DNA from 2 places in the Streptomyces sp. NPDC001393 genome. Region 2 is predicted to be linked to the other one. Evidence: riboswitches for the same ligand, from Rfam matches in the RefSeq annotation. Region 2 holds a riboswitch; the other holds the start of a gene.
The links. A riboswitch is a leader RNA that binds a small molecule or an ion and turns the genes downstream of it on or off. The one in region 2 is predicted to bind magnesium.
Positions count from the first base shown of each region.

Region 1: linked by a shared signal. The riboswitch ahead of ACWC2T_RS38155 (NRAMP family divalent metal transporter) and the one ahead of ACWC2T_RS12945 (magnesium transporter MgtE N-terminal domain-containing protein) in region 2 are both predicted to bind magnesium.

Region 1 is NZ_JBSFIH010000058.1:39,799-49,897, forward strand. Features, by position in the region: gene ACWC2T_RS38110 (metal ABC transporter permease) at 1-727, shown strand, start outside; gene ACWC2T_RS38115 (metal ABC transporter permease) at 724-1,593, shown strand; gene ACWC2T_RS38120 (Fur family transcriptional regulator) at 1,607-2,065, shown strand; gene ACWC2T_RS38125 (cation transporter) at 2,101-2,805, opposite strand; gene ACWC2T_RS38130 (ArsR/SmtB family transcription factor) at 2,826-3,161, opposite strand; gene rpmF (50S ribosomal protein L32) at 3,276-3,446, shown strand; gene ACWC2T_RS38140 (GTP-binding protein) at 3,453-4,634, shown strand; gene ACWC2T_RS38145 (MgtC/SapB family protein) at 4,676-5,407, opposite strand; partial or broken gene ACWC2T_RS38150 (glyoxalase) at 5,504-5,791, opposite strand; gene ACWC2T_RS38155 (NRAMP family divalent metal transporter) at 5,817-7,454, opposite strand; M-box (ykoK) riboswitch at 7,769-7,942, opposite strand; gene ACWC2T_RS38160 (hypothetical protein) at 8,013-8,276, opposite strand; gene ACWC2T_RS38165 (GNAT family acetyltransferase) at 8,304-8,486, opposite strand; gene ACWC2T_RS38170 (LCP family protein) at 9,189-10,099, opposite strand, start outside.
Region 2 is NZ_JBSFIH010000009.1:925-11,023, forward strand. Features, by position in the region: gene ACWC2T_RS12940 (NRAMP family divalent metal transporter) at 1-1,193, opposite strand, end outside; gene ACWC2T_RS12945 (magnesium transporter MgtE N-terminal domain-containing protein) at 1,190-2,536, opposite strand; M-box (ykoK) riboswitch at 2,840-3,014, opposite strand; gene dhaK (dihydroxyacetone kinase subunit DhaK) at 3,288-4,280, shown strand; gene dhaL (dihydroxyacetone kinase subunit DhaL) at 4,349-4,954, shown strand; gene ACWC2T_RS12960 (PTS-dependent dihydroxyacetone kinase phosphotransferase subunit DhaM) at 4,951-5,361, shown strand; gene ACWC2T_RS12965 (glycoside hydrolase family 75 protein) at 5,382-6,212, opposite strand; gene ACWC2T_RS12970 (fibronectin type III domain-containing protein) at 6,732-7,709, shown strand; gene ACWC2T_RS12975 (hypothetical protein) at 7,818-8,381, shown strand; gene ACWC2T_RS12980 (PadR family transcriptional regulator) at 8,424-8,969, opposite strand; gene ACWC2T_RS12985 (FAD-dependent oxidoreductase) at 9,001-10,099, opposite strand, start outside.

The DNA of each region.
Region 1 (10,099 bases), on a different contig from region 2:
CGCCGTCGCCTTCCCCGGCGCCGCCGGAGCGCTCCTGCTCGGGTTCAGCGCGGTCTACGGCTACTTCACGCTGTGTGTGGCCGCCGCGCTGGTCATCGCGGCCCTGCGGGGCGGCGGAGAGCACGAGGAGTCGGCGCTGACCGGGACCGTGCAGGCGTTCCTGCTCGCGTCCGGCTTCCTGTTCACCGCCCTGTACAGAGGGCTGCTGGAGGGGCCGCAGACCATCCTCTTCGGCACCTTCCTGGGAATCACCTCCTCCCAGGTGACCGTGCTGACGGTGGTCGGCGCGGTGGTGCTCGCGATGCTGGCGCTGATCGGACGGCCGCTGCTGTTCGCGTCGGTCGACCCGCAGGTCGCCGGCGGGCGCGGGGTGCCGGTCCGCGCCCTGTCGGTGGTCTTCCTCGTCCTGCTCGGTGCGGCCACCGCCGAGGCGAGCCAGATCACCGGGACCCTCCTGGTCTTCGCGCTCATGGTGATCCCGGCCGCCACCGCGCAAGTCCTCACTGCCCGCCCGGCGTTGAGTCTGGCCCTGGCCGTCCTGCTGGCCTTCGCCGCGACCTGGCTGGGGCTGACCGCCGCCTACTACTGGCCCTACCCTCTGGGCTTCTTCGTGACGACCATCGCCTTCGCCGGATACCTGCTCGCACTGGGCCGACGCTCGCTGCGCGAGGTACTCACTCGCACCCGGGCCGGGGCCACGCCCGCTGCCAAGGAGGTGGTCGCATGACGGTCCTGCTCGCCGCGTCCCCGTTGTCCCACCCGTTCTTCCTGCACGCCTTCCTCGCCGGGACCGCCATCGCCGCAGCCTGCGGGCTGGTCGGCTACTTCCTGGTGCTGCGGGCCCAGGTCTTCACCGGGGACGCGCTCAGTCATGTCGCCTTCACCGGCGCGATGGCCGCTCTCGCCTTCGGCGCCGACCTTCGCCTCGGACTGTTCGCCGCCACCATCGCCATGGCGCTGCTCTTCGGCACCCTCGGCCGCAAGGCGCGACCCGACGACGTGGTCATCGGGAGCGTCTTCTCCTGGATCCTGGGCCTGGGAGCCTTCTTCATCACGCTCTACACGACCTCGCGCAGCACCACGAACGGCACCGCCGGCGTCAGCGTCCTGTTCGGCTCCATCTTCGGCATCTCCTCCAGCAGCGCGGCCGTCGCCGCCCTGGTGGCCGCCGGGGTCGGCCTGCTGGTGGTCCTCATCGCCCGACCGCTGCTGTTCGCCACGCTCGACGAGGCCGTGGCCGCCGCCCGCGGGGTACCCGTCCGGCTGCTCGGCTACGGCTTCCTCGCCCTGGCCGGGATCAGCGCCGCCGAGGCCACCCAGGCGGTCGGTTCCCTGCTCCTGCTCGGTCTGCTCGCCGCCCCTGCGGGCGCCGCGATCCGGATTACCGATCGCCCCTACCGTGCGCTCGCCCTCTCCGCAGGGCTGGCGGTGCTGGAGATGTGGGCGGGGCTTTTCGCCTCGTACGCGGTGCCGAAGATGCCGCCGAGCTTCGCCATCATGGCCGCCGCCACGGCCGTCTACGCCGCGACCTTCCTGATACGACGCCCGGTCCCCCGTCCTCGTACGCGCACCGCCGTCCCCACCGGCACATGAGCGAAGGCACCCGATGGCACCCGACCGCCAGCACACCCCCACCCCCTCGCACGACGTCACGCTGATCGGCCGCCTCACCCAGCAACGCACCACCGTGGTCGAGGCGCTCATCCGGGCCGACGGCTTCGTCGGCGCCCAAGCCCTCCACAACCAGCTCGCCGCCGCCGGCTCACCGGTCGGCCTCTCCACGGTCTACCGCACGCTGGCCGGCCTGGCCGCCGTCGGCCGGGCCGACATGGTGCGCGACACCAGCGGTGAACGCCTCTTCCGCTACCGCCCGGGACCGGAACACCGCCACTACCTCATCTGCACCGAATGCGGCCTGAGCCGGCCCGTTGACTCCGGCCCGGTGGAGGAATGGGCCGACACGGTCGCGCAGACCTCCGGGTTCGCGAACGTCCGGCACACGGTGCAGCTGTCCGGGGTGTGCCCGGACTGCGGCCGACGGCTGGCAGCGGACGAGCACCGGTGAACTCCGGCGCCACTTCCTTTCCGGAGTGGTCACCGTCAAGGGCGGCAGTCGCAGCCCGGAGCACAGCCGCAGGCATCCGCCTCCCGCCGACCCTCGTCCGGCACGGCGGCCAACGGCGTTGCGCAGCACCCCTGCCCACGCCACGCGTCGCGCCCCTCCTTCACCGCGACCGCGGCGATGACCAGGGCCGCGAGCGGATCCGCCCACGACCAGCCGAACACGGCATTGACGACCAGGCCCACCAGCAGCACCGCCGACAAATAGGTGCACAGCAGGGTCTGCTTGGAGTCGGCCACGGCAGATGCGGAGCCGAGTTCCCGACCGGCGCGACGCTGGGCCGCCGACAGGACCGGCATGACCACGAGCGAGAAGGCAGCCACCACAACCCCGGGCAGGGAGCGCGTGGCCTCGCCTGAGCCGGTCAGGGCCCGTACGGCATCGACGGTGACGTAGGCGGCGAGCGCGAAGAACGACAGCGCGATGATCCGCAACGCGGTCTTCTCCCGGGCCTCACGCACCGCGTGTTCGCGGGCGGAGAACTGCCAGGCGACAGTGGCGGCCGAGGAGACCTCGATGACGGAGTCGAGGCCGAAGCCGATCAGCGCGGCGGACGAAGCCAGGGTCCCGGCCGTGAGGGCGACGGCCGCCTCGACGGCGTTGTAGGTGATGGTCGCGGCAACCAGCAGCCGTATCCGCCGGGCAAGCGCGCCGCGCCTGGCCGGGTCGGGGCCGAAGGACATGGATATCTCTGCGCTCACGGTCAGCAGCACCCCTTGTCGTCCGCGTCGACGCACGTCCGGTCGCCCTCGACGGCGACCACGGCGGTGCGCAGGTCGTCGAGCGCGTGGCCGAGGCGTTCGTCGGCGAGTTCGTAGCGGGTGCGACGGCCGTCGGGGACGGTGACGACCAGGCCGCAGTCACGCAGGCACGCCAGGTGGTTCGACAGCCTGGTGCGCGAGACGCCCAGCGCGTCGGCCAGGTCAGCGGGATAGGCGGGTGCTTCCCGCAGGGCGAGCAGGATGCGGCAGCGGATCGGATCGGCGAGCGCCCGGCCGAACCGGACCAGGACCTCGATGTCGGAGGCAACAGTCAGCACACCGACAACGGTACACGGATTCCTGAATTCACGGAAACATGAATCATGGATCACTTCGTAATGGTGTTCATTTTCATGTAGCCTCTACTCGCCATCCCAACCAGGAGGATTCCCATGGCCGTTCCCAAGCGGAAGATGTCCCGCAGCAACACCCGCCACCGCCGCGCCCAGTGGAAGGCGACCACGCCGGCGCTCGTACCGGTCATCGTCGACGGGGTGTCATACCTGGTACCGCAGCGGCTGGTGAAGGCGTACGAGCGCGGCCTGCTGCGACCCGAGGACTGAGCGATGATGCCGCCCGGCCCCTCCGGCCGACTGCCCGTCACCGTCCTGTCCGGATTCCTCGGCGCCGGCAAGACCACCCTCCTCAACCACGTCCTCGGCAACCGCGAAGGACTGCGCGTCGCGGTCATCGTCAACGACATGAGCGAGGTCAACATCGACGCCGCCCTGGTGCGCGGCGGCGAGGCCGCCCTGTCACGCACCGAGGAACGCCTGGTCGAGATGACCAACGGCTGCATCTGCTGCACCCTGCGCGACGACCTGCTCGAAGAGGTCGACCGGCTGGCCCGAGAGGGCCGCTTCGACTACCTGCTCATCGAGTCGTCCGGCATCTCCGAACCCATGCCGGTCGCCGCGACCTTCGCCTTCGCCCGCGACGACGGCGCCACCCTCGGCGACCTCGCCCGCCTGGACACCATGGTCACGGTCGTGGACGCCGCGAACTTCCTGCCCGAGCTGGCAAGCGGCGACGAACTCGTCGAGCGCGGCCTGGACCAGTACGAGGACGACGAACGCACCGTCAGCGACCTGCTGATGGACCAGATCGAGTTCGCCGACGTCATCGTCCTGAACAAGCTCGACCTTGTGGACAAGGAGTCGGCCGACCGGCTGCGAGCGACACTCACCCGCCTCAACCCCGCCGCACGTCTCGTCCCGGCCGTCCACGGCCGCGTGAAGGTGGGCGACGTGCTGGGCACCCGGCTGTTCGACCTGGAACGCGCCCAACAGGCCCCCGGCTGGGTGAGGGAACTCAACGGCGACCACGTACCCGAGACGGAGGAGTACGGCATCTCCTCCACCGTCTTCCGCTCCGAACTGCCCTTCCATCCAGGCAGATTGTGGACGTTCGTGACCGAGGAACTCGACAGCGGCGCGTACGGACAGATCCTGCGCTCCAAGGGCTTCTTCACCCTCGCCAGCCGCCCGCACGTGACGGGCCTGTGGTCACAGGCCGGCTCCGTCGCACGCTTCGAGCCGTCCGCCGCCCGCGACACCGAGAGCCCCGAATGCCAGGAACTGGTCTTCATCGGCACGCACCTGCACGCGGACGCACTGCACGCGGCACTGACCGACTGCCTCATGGCCGACGGCGAGAGCCTGCCGCCCACGGACCCGTTCCCCACCTGGGACACCTACGGCATCGACGACACCTGCGAGCATGAGCATCCCGAACTCGTGGCGGGCCCCTGAGGACCCCGGGCCGGGCGGCCGGAGGGCGCTGCCCTGGTGCGTCAGGCCAGCGCCCGCGGGCGTTCCCGTTCGGACTCCTCGTCGTCCACGTGCCAGTGCAGGTCGCTCACGCCCGGCTCCAGGGACAACCGGGAGATGACCTGCTCCAGTGCGGCGGCGACATCGCCGTTGATCATGACCGCGGCACGCAGGCTGGCCGCCTCGCCCTCCCGGCGGGCACGCAGCCCGGTAGGGGCGAGTCCGGAAGCGGTCAGGGTCTGCAGCAGCAGGGCGCGCAAGTGCGTCTCGGCACTGCGCTCGCACACCAGGTGGACAGTGGCGTGGACAGTGGCATCAGGGTCCGTACCGGAAGCCGGCGCCCGGTCCAGCAGCCGCCCGGCCGGCCGCAGCACAAGGTGGACGGCCAGGACCACTACGGTACCGAGGACGGCCAGGCTCAGCTTGCCGGAGGCGGCCAGCACTCCGACGGCCGCCGAGCACCACAGGGTGGCGGCGGTGTTCAGGCCGCGCACTCCGGCCCCGTCGCGCAGGATCACGCCACCGCCGAGAAATCCGATGCCGGACACCACGTAGGAGGCGACCCGGGTGGGGCTGCCCATATCGCCGACGGCCTCGCTGTACAGCACGAACAGGGTGGCGCCGGTGGCGACCAGGGCGTTGGTGCGCAGGCCCGCCATCCGGGCCCGCCACTGCCGCTCGACGCCGATCAGCGCGCCACAGGCCACCCCGGTGCCGAGTCGAGTCAGGAATTCGACGGTGGTCAGTGCGTGCACGAGGCACCTCCTTGAGGACCGGGGCCGCGAGCGGCCGGATCATATGCGTGACAGTGACGCCCCAGGCGGTATCCGCACGGCGTCCGGCGCCGGACGTCAGGCGAGCGGCTCGAGGAATTCCAGGCGGTTGCCGACGGGGTCGGTGCTGTAGAAGCGGCGGTGGCCGGGCAGGTTGTCGTCCCACACGACCGGCGCGCCGTGTGCGGCGAGGCAGTCGGCGAGGGCGTCGATGCCGGTCACCCGCAGCCCGGGGTGGGCCTTCTGCGCGGGCCGGAAGGGGTCTTCGATGCCCAAGTGGAGCCGCACGCTGCCGTCAGGGGTGGCGAACCAGCAGCCACCCCGGGCGGCGAGCACCGGTGGCTTGGGGATCTCGGTCAGGCCGAGGGCGCACCCCGGCCGGTGGGGGGACTCAGTGGCCGAGGGCCACTTCCACGATCTTGATGACGACGAGGATCATGGCGATGAGGAGGTAGGTGCGCAGGGCGCCCATGCCGAGCTTGCGGGCGGTGGACATGGTCGGCCGGGTCAGTGTGGCCAGTGCGGGCATGCGCCAGGTGTCCCGGCCGATGCGGTCGATCGGGTCTTCCTTGGTGTTGGTGCGGCGGCGCGTGAAGGCGTACCCGGCGGCCAGCACGCCGACGATGCCGCAGGCGGCCATGATGTCGAGGATCGCGGTCGCGGAGATGTCCGGGAAAAGCACCGAGGCGGTCAGGATGATCGACAGGGCGACCAGGACGCCGACGACGGCCGAAGTGAACGCGTTGGTCTTGGGGCCGTTGACCCAGGGGCCGAGGACCTGCTTGTCATTGCAGAGAAGGAGCAGGAACACGCTGGCGGAGGGCAGCAGGACGCCGGCGAGGGTCTGGACGCCTTCGGTGAGCAGGCCCAGCGGGGAGCCGGGGATGAGCACGATGGCGGCGGCTGCGGCGACCAGGCCGGCGTAGACGGCGTAGAAGCCCTTGGCTTTCTTGACGCCCCGGTGGAGCGAGTGCCGGATGCCGAAGACGTCCCCGATCGCGTAGGCGGTGGACAGGGACACGGCGAAGGCGCCGATGATGGAGGCGTCCAGCAGCGCGATGGCGAACAGCACGCCGGCGAGCTTGCCGGCCTTGGCCTCCAGACCGGTGGCGATGCCCCCGGCGTCCGTGAAGTTCCCGAAGCCGTGGGTGCCGGCGAAGGCGGCGGCGGTGAAGCCCATCATGGCCGCCGCGCCGATGACGACCACGGCGATGCCGATCCACAGGTCGGCCTTCTCGTACTTCATGAAGCGCGGGGTGATCCGCTTGTCGATCACGTACGACTGCTGGAAGAACAGCTGCCAGGGGGCGACCGTGGTGCCGACGATGCCGATGATCAGCAGCATGACGGTGGACAACTGCCCGGTACCGCCGGGCATGTTGGGCACGACGAAGTCCCGTGCCATCTGCGAGGCGTGCGGGTGGACCATGCAGTAGACCGGCACCAGCAGCAGCGAGGCCGCGCACAGGGTGATGGCGACCCGCTCGAAGCGGCGGAAGGAGCCGGTGAACGCCGAGGCGACGATGATGGCGGCGGCGAGCACCACGGAGGCGGCCTTGGGCAGGCCCAGGTAGCCGGTGGCCAGGGTGATGCCGATGAACTCGGTCACCAAGGTGAGGGCGTTGAGTAGGAACAAGTCGATGACACTGAACGCGCCCCAGAACTTGCCGAACCGCTCCAGGATGAGCCGGGCGTGGCCGACGCCGGTGACGGCGCCCAGACGCAGCACCATCTCCTGGTTGACGAACAGGACGGGGACCAGCAGGAGCAGGGTCCACAGCAGGTGGGTGCCGTAGTTCTGGCCGGCCTGGCCGTAGGTGGCGAAGGCGCCGGCGTCGTTGTCGCCGACCATGACGATCAGGCCGGGCCCGACGATCGCCAGCAGTGTCTTGAGCTTGGCGGACAGGCCGGTGCGGGGTGCGGTGTCGTCGAGCCGGATGGTGCCGAGCGCACCCTGGATGTCGCCGACGTGCGCGTCGTCCAGGACCGCGGAGCGCGGGGCCTCGGACATGTTGGTCACAGTGGTCATGACGTACCTCCCGAATCCCCCCAATTGGGGGAGGCAGGGGGCACGCGAAAGCCATCCTCCCCGCGCGAGCGCGCAGGACGGCAGCCCGTCACGGCGCACGGCCGTGCGGGGGCGCGAGACGCGGACGGAAATCCGCGCAGGGAAGGTGGTTACCGCGTGCCGGAAGAATGCGAGGACAAGCGGGTAAGGGGCCGACTGTGGCCCGGACTACTGCAACTGCAGTCCATGTCTCTCGCCTCCTTCCGGCCGGAGACACGCACGGCGCGCGTCGACGTCGACTCGGCAGGGAGCGGACCGGCGCGCAGACTGCGGCCGGTACACCCCAACTCGTCAGAGCTTTGGCACTCCACGGCGTAATCCCCCTGCAAGGGAAGCCACTTGGCCTCACCCCTTAGGCCGGGGAGAGGTGTCCTGACCCTGGGCGTCTCTCGACGTCGTGGGGTCAGTGGCCTGTGTCCGTGAAGACGCCTCACCGAACGAGGTGCCCTTTTCAAACCTCAAAGAGTGTAGCCCAACGCTTGCATGTTTGCGCAAGTCATTGATGACCTCTTGACGCGGTCACGGACCATGGCGTACGTCGCCCGGACCGATCCAGTCATCGATCACGGCGACCTTTACCCCGGCGTCCAAGGCCAGGACCTCGGGCGTGACACCGGCGCTCCAGGCAGCGACGACGGCACGCCGAAGGTCCTCCGCACGCGTCGCCAGCCCGGCCTCGGCGGCCTCCGCGGAGGCCGCCATCAGGGCCCCCGCGTCCTCGGTCAGCCGTTGCGCCGCCTGGCGCACCGCGAGGCGTTCCTGTGCCCACCGCTGATCGTTCACCGCCTGCCTCCCCGGGACCGAGCCGGATCAGTCCTGCGTGGCCGACCGGGCAAGCTTGACACCGAGTCCCAGCAGGCGCACCGGCATCCCGACACCGCAGGCATCGGCTACGGCGAGGACCGCCGGCTCGGCGACGGGGAGCAGCGTCCGCAGGCCACGCTCGGCCACGGCGGGCAGCGTGAACCGGGGCAGTGTGATCGTGATCGTCATGACGCACCTCCGCCTGATCGGCACCCGCTGGCGGACCGGAGGCAGGCGTGATGACTGTCCGGAATACTCTGGAGAGCCAGGCCGTCAGACAGCGGTGCGGTGCCCGCCGGACGCCCGTGGTGCCACGGAATGGGAGCTGGGACTACTGCTGCAGGAACTCATCCCGTTCACCTCCTCGCGCTCGCGGCGGTCAGATCGGGCAACGACGCATCGCGCCCTCCGGCCAGGGTACGCCCTCCCATGGCGCGACGACATGCCGAAGCCCACCGAGGCGGTTCTCGCACCTGCACCACTGGACGGGACGCGGCGACCCGGATCGCGGACGGCCACGAGTCGGGGTGCACGGGCCACCGCCGTGTGGGCCGGTCTGCTCGTTGCCGAGTCGTACGACGCCACGCCGGAGGGAGGCGGGAGTCAGATGAACCGCACTTGCAGTAGTCCGGGCCACAGTCGGCCCCGCATCCGATCGACCTCGCCCACCCTCGGCACCCGGTAACGCCACTCGTCCACCTGCGCTTTGGCCGACCTGACACCTGCGCCGCCCTACGCCGCCACGGGCGGCCGGGCCGCCTCGGGTCCGCCCATGCTGCGAACCATGTCTCTCGCCTCCTTCCGGCCAGGGATACGCGCGTCGACGTCGACTCGGCAAGAAGCAACCCGGTCCTGGATCACCGCTCACGCGAGTCACGCATCGAGGGTGGGTCAGTTGACGCACGGCACACCGCCCGCCTTCACGGCCGGGCCGGAGTCGTCCGCTGTTGCCGTGCTCGACGCGGATGCGGTCGGCGTCCGGGTCGGAGCTGCCTGACCGGGATGCGTGTAGTCCTCGCCGAGGGTGACGACGACGTGGCCCGCGGACACGGCAGGACTGGAAGCGGCGGTGCCGGCGTGGAGCCGGCCGGCGATCTGCTGAGCCGCCTGCTGTGCCCCGGCGCCGTAGCGGACGGTGGTCGCAGGCTGCGTGGTGGTGTTGCCCGTGGTACCGGCCGTGTAGCCGAGTTCGACCAGAGAGGAGAGCGCCTTCGAGGCGAGGCCCCGACCGCCGTTGCCGTTGATGACATCCACGGTGGCGGGTGCGGCCGCAGTGGTGCCGGAGGCCGCGGGAGACGGGGCACCGGCCGCTCCGAAGGCTTGCTGCACGATCGACTTGATCTTCTCCGGATCCACGAGGTTGACGTCCTCGCGGTTGCGGATCCCGAAGCCCTCGATGGGCAGGGTGTGGAACACCACGTTGCCGCCGGTGAGGTCCGGGGCCTGCTGTGCGAAATCGAGCACGTTCCAGCTGCTGTCGAGAACGACGTCCTTCTTCACGACGTCGAACAGTCCTTGAAGCTTGGACGGGCTGCCCCAGACACCCTCCGTCTTGAGCTGATGCGTGACTGTGGAGATGAAGGCCTGCTGCCGGCGCGTACGGTCCAGGTCCCCGGCGTCCAGCCCGTGCCGCTGCCGTACGAAGGCCAGCGCCTGACGGGCGTTCAGCTGCTGCACGCCGGCCGGGAAGTCGGCACCCGAATAACGGTCCTTGACCGGGTGTTTGAGACACACCGTGATGGGCTGCAGAACCTTGGCGATGTCGTAGAAGCCGAGGAGGTTGATCTCGGCGAAGTGGTCGA
Region 2 (10,099 bases):
CCGTTGGCGGCCGTCCCGAGGACGGAGCGGCGGTTGGTCAGCACCAGCAGGTAGACGAGGACCACCGGACTGATCAGGCCCTGCAGGACCTGAGTGCCGATCAGCAGCTGGATGACGTCGACCGGGGTCATCGCCACCGCCGCCCCGAGGAAGATCTGGGCGGTGAACAGGCCCAGGAACAGCGGGGCGTCACGGAAGCTGCGGGAGACCGAGCGCTCCACGCCCGCCGCCTCTCCTATGGCGTAGCTGGCGGACAGCGGGACGACCGCCCCGGCCAGGGCGGAGGCGCCGAGCAGGCCGACGGCGAAGAGGAGTTCGGCGTTCTGGCCGGCGATCGGCTTGAGGGCCTCGGCCGCCTGCGCTGCGGAGTCCAGCGGGCCGGTGCCGCCGATGGCGGACGCCGTGGCGATGATGATGGTCAGGCTGATGACGCAGGCGAAAACGGCGCCGAGGATCGCGTCGGCGCGGATGAGGGGGTAGTCGGCGGGCCTGGCACCCCGGTCGACGACTCCGGCAGCGGCGTAGAACTGCATGTACGGGCTGACCGTCGTACCGATCAACGCGACCGCGAGGAGGATGAAGTCCTTGCTGGGCTCGATGTGCGGGACGATCAGGTGGTGGCCGACGGCGCCCCAGTCGGGGTGGCCGAGGATCATGGCGATCGGGTAGGCGAAGAACGCCAGGGACATGATGAGGAACACGCGTTCGGCCCAGTGGTAGGAGCCGAACAGCACCAGCGCCCACAGCAGGATCGCGGCCGGCGGGATGACCGCCCACTTGGGGACGCCGAGGAGTTCGAAGGCCGCGCCGATGCCCGCGAACTCTGACACGACCAGGCCGGTGTTGGCCAGCAGCAGGCAGAAGACGGCGAGCGCGGTCAGGCGCAGGCTGAACTGCTCGCGGATCAGGGCGCCCAGGCCCTTGCCGGTGTGGGCGCCGAGGCGTACGGCCATCTCCTGAACCATCACCAGGGCGACGGTGACCAGCACCATGAAGAAGAGGGTGCCGTAGGTAAACTGGGAGCCGGCCGAGGCGTAGGTGGCGATGCCGGCGGCGTCATTGCCGGCGTTCGCGGCGACCAGGCCGGGGCCCGCGACCGCGGCGATCATGGTGAGGCGTCGCCAGCCGGTGCGGCGGGGTGCCGTCGCACCGGCTGCCGGAGCCGCCTCGGTGGTGTCCAGGTCGCGGGTCACTGCAGGAACCTCCTAAAGTGCAGGCGCCCGCGTTCGGGCAGCATCGCGTCGAGCAGGTCGTCGGCCAGGATCCGGCCGATCGGGCGGTCGCCGTCGTCGACCACCAGGAGGGAGGAGGCGCGGGCCGCGACCAGCTGGTCGGCGGCCTCGGACAGGGCGGTGTCCGCGTGGACGGTCACGGGCGGGCCGAACTGAGCGAGCCAGGCCACCAGGTCGGCGACCGGCGCCGCGTCCTCGGCCACCGCCAGGTCGAACAGCGAGATGTCGCACAGCAGCCGGCCTTCGGCGTCGACGCAGACGACAGCGTCGATCTCGGTACGGTGCTCGGCCTGTTCGGCGAGCCGGGCCCGCACCTCGGCGATGGTCTCGTCGCGACGCGCAGTGACGAGCAGCGTGGTCATGGCGCCGCCCGCGGTGCCCTCGCGGTGGGTGAGCAGCCGCCGCAGTTCGGCCGCCTCCTTCTTCGGCATCCGCGTCAGCAGGGCCTCGCGCTCCTCGCGGGTGAGGTCGCGCAGGGCGTCCGTGGCCTCGTCCGGTTCCATCTCGTCGACCAGGCGGGCGGCGTGTTCCGGCTGCGCCTCGCGCAGCAGGTTCTCCAGCTCGGCCGGTTCCATCTCCTCCAGAGCGTCGGCGGCCCGCTCCGGCTCCAGCCAGCCGAGCAGCTGCTGGCGCTCGCTGCGGCCGAGGTCTTCGAGGATGTCGGCCAGGTCGGCCGGGCGCAGCCGGTGCAGTGCGGTCCGGGAGGCGCGCAGCCGTACCTCGGAGGGTCCGTCGGTGGCCTGCTCGGCGAACGGGGCGACCGCCTGCCAGTCGAGCACGCGTTCCGGGGTGGGCCGGGCCTGCCAGCGGCGGGGGCCGAGCCGGCGCAGGAGCGTGGGCAGGGAGACGTCCACGCCGACCAGCACGACCCGGTCCACCAGCGGTGCCAGGTACAGATCGGCGGCACGGGTGACCTGCACGCCGTCCACGTCCACGAGCTGGTGGTCGAGTACGTCCCTGGCGAGCAGCACCTCGCCCGGGCGCCGGGCGAAGTCCCGCAGGTCGATCCGCGCGGTGCGCAGCCGTACGTGCCCGGCGTGCACCTTGCCGATGGCGTCCGACGCCAGGAAGGTGTGCCGGCGCCCGATGCGCAGGATCAGCCCGGTGACCGGCGGGTACGGCTCCTCGCCGTAGAGGCGGGCGACGACGTCGGCGACGCGGCCGACCTCCTCCCCGGCCTGGTTGGTGACCGGGCCGCCGACCAGGCCCGCCAGCGAGACCAGGGACGTGCGGACCGCCTTGGAGGCGGTGGCGCGGCGCTCCAGGATCACCCGGCGGTCGCGCAGACGGGCCGAGGTGGACATGAGCAAAGTGTTGACGGACAAGGTGAACACCCCCTTGCCCCGGCATGACGGGGCAGCGGGCGGCCACGGCAGCGCACTCTTCCCTGCCCCGCGATCAGGGCAGGGCACACCGGGCCCGACGCACCGGGCGGGGTCGGGTCAGTGGAGGAGGACGGGCTGCCTCAGGCCGCGGAGGGACGGCGAGGACAACGCGGACAGGGGCCGACTATGGCCCGGACTACTGTCCATGCTCGCCTCCTCCCGGTCCCGGCCGCGCTCACGACGCCACGGCCATACGGCAAGGGCAACCGGGCGAATCGGCCCGGCGCACCCCAACTCGTCAGAGCTTTGGCACTCCACGGCGTGTCCCCGCAGCTGCGGGGAAGCCACTTGGGGTCACCCCTTCGGCCGGGGAGACCTGTCCTGATCCGGAGCGTCTCTCGACGGGTGGGATCAGTGGCCTGTGTCCGTGAAGACGCCTCACCGAACGAGGTGTCTCATCAAAACCGGATCAACGATACGCCCCCGCCGCCCCGCCCTCCTAATCCATGACCGGCGCTTGACCCCGGCTCTACGGGACCGTGACCTCCCGGATCAGGACCGCCACCGGCCGGCGGCCGACCGGCGACACCAGAAGGCATGCGCGAGCATCTGCGCCGCTCCACGTGACCTTCGCTGCCGCAAGGTCGATACTGCCGACAGCAGAGCTCCGCCCGCGACGCCACCGATCACATCTCAGAGGCCCGCCTGCCGGCCTCATGGGGAGGTACCCGTGAAGATGCTCATCAACGTGCCGGAGACCGTCGTGGCGGACGCGCTGCGCGGGATGGCGGCCGCGTATCCGGATCTGACCGTGGACGTGGAGAACCGGGTGATCGTCCGGCGGGACGCTCCGGTGGCCGGGCAGGTCGCACTGGTGTCGGGTGGCGGGTCGGGGCACGAGCCGCTGCACGGCGGGTTCGTCGGACCCGGCATGCTCTCCGCCGCCTGCCCCGGAGAGGTGTTCACCTCCCCGGTGCCGGACCAGATGGCGCGGGCCGCGGCGGCCGTGGACAGCGGTGCCGGTGTGCTGTTCGTCGTGAAGAACTACACCGGCGACGTGCTCAACTTCGACATGGCGGCCGAACTCGCCGAGGACGAGGGCATTCAGGTCGCCAAGGTGCTCGTCAACGACGACGTCGCCGTCACCGACAGCCTGTACACGGCCGGGCGGCGCGGCACCGGTGCGACGCTGTTCGTGGAGAAGATCGCGGGCGCCGCCGCGGCCGAGGGGCAGCCGCTGGAGCGGGTCGAGTCCATCGGGCGTCGGGTGAACGAGAACTCCCGGAGTTTCGGTGTCGCGCTCAGCGCCTGTACGACCCCGGCGAAGGGCAGCCCCACCTTCGATCTGCCGGGCGGCGAGCTGGAGTTGGGCATCGGCATCCACGGCGAGCCGGGCCGGGAGCGGCGGCCGATGATGACGTCCGGGGAGATCGCCGACTTCGCGGTGAACGCGATCCTGGAGGACCTGCCGCCGCGCAGCCCCGTGCTGGTGCTGGTCAACGGCATGGGCGCCACCCCGCTGCTGGAGCTGTACGGCTTCAACGCCGAGGTGCAGCGGGTACTGCGCGAGCGCGGGGTCGCCGTGGCCCGCACGCTCGTCGGCAACTACGTCACCTCCCTGGACATGGCGGGCACGTCGGTGACGCTGTGTCAGGTCGATGAGGAACTGCTGCGGCTGTGGGACGCCCCGGTGAAGACTCCCGCGCTGCGGTGGGGGATGTGATACGGCGGACGAGGCGACCATCCACCCGTGGCACGCCGGTCAACATCCCTACCACGCAAGGAGATCCCGTGCTCGACGCCGACTTCTTCCGCCGTTGGATGGCGGCGACCACCGCGTCCGTGGACCGCGAGGCGGAGCGGCTCACCGCTCTCGACTCGGCCATCGGGGACGCCGACCACGGCAGCAATCTGCAGCGCGGCTTCACCGCCGTTTCGGCCGCCCTGGAGAAGGAGGCGCCGGACACCCCGGGCGCGGTCCTGGTGCTGGCCGGGCGGCAGCTCATCTCCACGGTCGGCGGCGCGTCCGGGCCGCTGTACGGCACGCTGCTGCGCCGGACCGGCAAGGCGCTCGGTGACGAGGCCGAGGTCAGCGAGGCGCAGCTGGCCGAGGCGCTGCGCGCGGGTGTGGACGGGGTGATGGCGCTGGGCGGGGCGGCCCCCGGCGACAAGACCATGATCGACGCCCTGGTGCCGGCCGTGGACGCGCTCGGCGACGGCTTCGCCGCCGCGCGGGCCGCCGCCGAGGAGGGCGCGGAGGCCACCACGCCGCTGCAGGCCCGCAAGGGCCGGGCGAGCTATCTCGGCGAGCGCAGCATCGGCCACCAGGACCCGGGGGCGACCTCGTCGGCGCTGCTCGTCGCCGCTCTGCAGGAGGCGGCGGAGGGCGGACGGTGAGCGAAGCGAAGGTGGTCGGGATCGTGCTGGTGTCGCACAGCGCGGAAGTGGCCGCCTCGGTCGCCGAGTTGGCGAAGGGCCTGGCGGGCGGGGCCGCGGGGGTGCCCGTGGCCTGCGCGGGCGGCACCGAGGGCGGCGGGCTCGGCACCAGCGCCGAGCTGATCTCCGCCGCGGCGGCCTCGGTGGACCGGGGCGCCGGGGTGGCAGTGCTCACCGATCTCGGCAGCGCCGTGCTCACGGTGAAGGCGCTCATCGCCGAGGGGGACGAACTGCCGGACGGCACCCGGCTGGTCGACGCACCGTTCGTCGAGGGCGCGGTGGCGGCGGTGGTCACCGCCGCCGCGGGGGCCGACCTGGACGCGGTGCAGGCCGCGGCGTCGGAGGCGTACGGCTACCGCAAGGTGTGACACGGCCGCGGGCCGGCTGGTCACCTGTACGTGAGGAACAGCCTGGCCAGCCGCGCTCCTGCGGCCGCGGCCGCCGCGCGGTCCTCGATGGGGTGCACGCGGGAGTTCCTGAAGACGATGTAGGTGACCCCGGAGGGTGCCCCGCCGCCGTCCGGGTCGGCCCGGATGCCGAGGCCGCGGGCGGTGGCGTAGGAGGCTTCGCCGATGAGGTCGCGCGGGCCGGTGTCGCCGACAACGGCGTACTGCACCCGCCCCCGGTAGACGACGGCGGCGACCGAGCCGCCCCGTACGCCGTACGCGCGGGGGTTCCAGATGCGGCTGGGGGCCGGGACGACGATGTAGGGCAGCGTCGCGGCGTTGAGACTGCGGCCGTCGGACTGCTGGTAGGTGGTCATGGTGGCGAACTGCGGGTCGGTGTGGCGGTTGCAGCGGGCGGTGGACCGTCCGTCGCAGTCGATGTCCAGGTCGGCCTTCCAGAAGACGGCGGTCCGGGTGCCGCAGATGGGCACGGTCGCGCGGCGGCCGGCGTCGGTGCGGTACCGGCCGCGGGAGATCTGGTGGCATGCCCCCAGTCGGTCCAGCAGATCGGCGGCGGTCACCGCACCGCCTTTCCTGCGGGCCGCCGGCCGCTGCCGGGGTGGATCGGCATCGGCTACCGCGCCCTTCCGGCGGGCCCCGGGCCGCTGTCGGGGCGGGTCGGCATCGGCCGCCGCGCCCTCCCCGCGGACCACGGGCCGGTCCGGGTGCGGGTCGGCGGCGGCCGGGGTGTGCAGGGCGGCGGGAGCGTGCAGTGCGGCCGGGGCGAGCAGGGCGACTCCGGCCAGGGCCGGCGTCAGCGACGGGACACGCACGGTGAGGGACCCTCTCGTCGGGGACGGGCGGACATCCAGCACACTCTGGGTGCGGGTCCGGGCGCCGGAGCGTACGGGCCGCCCGGAAGGGGCTGGATGGAGCACTCATCTGACGCCCCATGAGGGACAAACCGACGCCGCATGAGGGACAAGCCGCATGAGGACAAGAGGACGGTGCGGGACGACAGGGGCCGGGGATCCGGGACGCAGCCCGCCCCGGATCCCCCGGCCACCCGCGTCGGCGCGGCTTCGGCGACGACAGCGTGTCCGCGCCAGCGGCATGAACTCCCCTGCCCTCGCGGATAGTTCAGCCCTAGGGAGGCTCAGCATACGTAACTCCCCCGCATGGTCACCAACGCGGGCCCCGGATCGGTCACCCGGGCGGACGCCGATCGGTCACCCGAGCGGCCGCGTGCCGGTCCCCCGCACGGCCCCCTTGCCGCATCCGCGGCCGCCGCGCCATATTGGTACGGACCTTTACGTGAATGCCGATGCCGCCGTCCCCCGGGAGGCAGAGCCGTGCGACGCGTGCCGTGCCCGCCCCTGCTGGTCTGCGGAGCCCTGCTCCTGGTCGCGGCGTGCGGCTGGAGCCAGGCCGACGAAGACGACGAAGGCCGGGCACCCGGCGCTCCGACCGGGGTCACCGCGCAGGCGGGCAGTGCCACGAGCGTGCACGTGATGTGGAACGCGGTGCCGGACAGCCCCGGCATCCGCACCTACGAGGTGTATCGCGGCACCACGAAGGTGGAGGACGTGCCGGGTTCACAGCACATGGTGGACGTCACCAGGCTCAGGCCGTCCACCGTGTATGCCTTCACCGTGCGGGCCCGGGACACCGAGGGGCGGCTCGGGCCGCCGAGCCGTGCGGTGCGGGCGCGGACACCGGCCAGGGCGGCGGATGACCGCTCGGCGCCCACCCGGCCGTCGCGTCCCGCCGGGCGGGTGCTCGGCGCCCGGGAGGTCCAGCTGTCCTGGGGCGCGTCCCGGGACGACCGGGGTGTGGTGTCGTACGACGTGTACCAGGGCGGTGCGAAGATCCACAGCGTCGGCGGGAACCAGACCGCGACCGTGCTCACCGGGCTGCGCCCCGGCACCGGTTACCTCTTCACGGTGCGGTCCCGCGACGCCGCCGACAACGTCTCCCCGGCGAGCGCCCCGGTCCGCCTCACGACCCCGGGTACCGACGACGGGCGGGACACCGCGCCCACCGGCTTCACCGCGACGACCCACCGGGCCGGCGGGGCGTACTACATCGACCTGTCCTGGGACCCGCCGCGCGTGGACGGGGTGATCACCGAGTACCGGATCCGGCTCGACGGCACCGCGGCGACCTCGCTGGTGTGGGGCGGCACTCCCCCGCGCGGACAGGCGCATTACAGCTTCTACATCGGCCGGAGAGCGGGAGAGGACCACCGGGTACGCCTGCGGGCACGGCTCCCGGACGGCACGTGGGGCGGCTGGTCGCCGGAGCGGACGGTGACCACGGCAGCCCCGTAAGAAGCGCGGGACTGTGTCGGTGTGCGGCTCCGCCGCCCGAAGGAACCTTTCACCTGGCCGGCCGCCCCCCAGGTGCGGGCACCCCTGCGGCCACGTTGGCTGCTGCCCATGCACACCTCGCGACTTCTCGTCCGCTCCGGCCCGGTCCTGGCGGCCGCCATGGCGCTCCCCGCCGCCCTCGCCGGTCCGGCCGCCGCGGCCTCGGGCATCTCCGTCAGCACCACCGGGTCCACCGTCTCGGTGGTCACCAGCGCGTGCTCGGAGATCAACGGCAGCTGGGGCAACGCGGCCCTGCTCACCAGCAGGCAGGCGAACTTCGCCCAGGGCCGGCAGTCGGCCCTCTCGGGCACGTCCGCCAGCCAGTCCGCGGCCTGGACGGGGGTGAGCCCGGGTACGTACACCGTCGTCGTGGTCTGCTCCAGCGGCAGCACGGCGGGCACCCAGCCGGTGACCGTCTCGTCCGGCTCGGCGCCGACGGCCTCGTCGACGACCGCCCCGACAACCTCCTCGACGGCCTCGCCGGCGCCCTCCCGCGGTGTGCTGGGCGGCCTGGGCGGTGCCGCCCGGGACTACGGCCCGCTGACGCTGGGCATCGGCGCGGCCCTGGTGGGCAGCGGGGCCATTGCCACGGGCTGGTATCTGCGCCGGCGTTCGAAGCCGTACCGGCTCTGAGGCAGAGCTGTACCGGCTCAGCGCACCGGCTGCCGACCCGGCTCAGCCGCCCTCGGGCAGGTCCGAGAACTCCGCCAGGGCGTGGGTGAGCCACTGGGTCCAGAAGGTCTCCAGATCGATGCCGGCCCGCAGCACGAGATGGCGCAGCCGGTCCTCGGGGGCGTCCCGGTCCGGCGGGAAGTCGCGCTTCTCGATCTCCCGGTACTCGGCCAACTGCCGCCGGTGCAGCTCGAGATGGCGGCGCAGGTCCGCCTCCATGCCCGCCGTGCCGACCACCGCCGCGGCCCGCAGCCGCAGCAGCAGCGTGTCCCGCAGCGGCTTGGGGTCCTGCGCGGCGGCGGTCCAGCGGGCCAGTTCGGCACGGCCCGCGGGCAGGACCTCGTAGCTCTTCTTCTGCCCACGGGCCGGCGCCTCGGCCGGCAGGGTGCGGATGAGGCCGTCGGCCTCCAGCCTCCCCAGCTCGCGATAGATCTGCTGGTGCGTCGCGGACCAGAAGTAGCCGATCGACTTGTCGAACCGGCGGGTCAGCTCCAGCCCCGACGACGGCTTTTCCAGCAGGGCGGTGAGGATCGCGTGCGGGAGTGACATGGCCTCATCCTAGGGACCTCCGGCAGGGGGCCTACAGCGCCGCCGCCAGCTCCGTGCCCTGCTTGATGGCGCGCTTGGCGTCCAGCTCGGCCGCGACGTCCGCACCGCCGATCAGATGGACGCTGCGCCCGGCGGCGGCCAGCTCCTCGTACAGGTCGCGGCGCGGCTCCTGCCCGGTGCACAGGACGACCGTGTCGACCTCCAGGACCGTGCTCTCCTCACCGACGGTGATGTGCAGGCCCGCGTCGTCGATGCGGTCGTAGCGCACGCCCGGGACCATGGTCACACCGCGGTGCTTGAGCTCGGTGCGGTGGATCCAGCCGGTGGTCTTGCCGAGGCCGGCGCCGACCTTGGTGGTCTTGCGCTGGAGCAGGTGGACCTGGCGGGGCGGCTTGGGCCGCTGCGGCGCGGCGAGGCCGCCCGGTGTCCGGTAGTCCATGTCGACGCCCCAGGCGCGGAAGTACGTCTGAGGGTCCTCGCTCGCCTTGTCCCCGCCGTCGGTGAGGTACTCGGCGACGTCGAAGCCGATGCCGCCGGCGCCGAGGATCGCGACCCGGTCGCCGACGGGGGCGCCGTCCCGCAGCACGTCGAGGTAGCCCACGACCCGCGGGTGGTCGACGCCGGGGATGTCCGGTGTGCGCGGGGTGACACCGGTGGCGACCACGACCTCGTCATAACCGGCCACGGTCCCGGCAGTGACCCAGGTGTCGAGGCGTACGTCGACCCCGTGGGCGTCGAGCTGGTGGCGGAAGTAGCGCAGTGTCTCGTCGAACTCCTGCTTTCCGGGGACCTTGCGGGCGACGTTGAGCTGGCCGCCGATCTCGCTCGCGGCGTCGAAGAGCGTGACCTCGTGGCCGCGCTCGGCTGCGCTCACCGCACAGGCCAGGCCCGCCGGTCCCGCGCCGACGACGGCGACGCGCTTCTTCAGCCGGGTCGGCGCGAGCACCAGCTCGGTCTCGTGGCAGGCGCGCGGATTGACCAGGCAGGAGGTGATCCTGCCGCTGAAGGTGTGGTCGAGGCAGGCCTGGTTGCAGCCGATGCAGGTGTTGATCGCCTCGGGTGTCCCGGCGGCCGCCTTGGCGACGAAGTCGGGGTCGGCGAGCATCGGGCGCGCCATGGAGACCATGTCC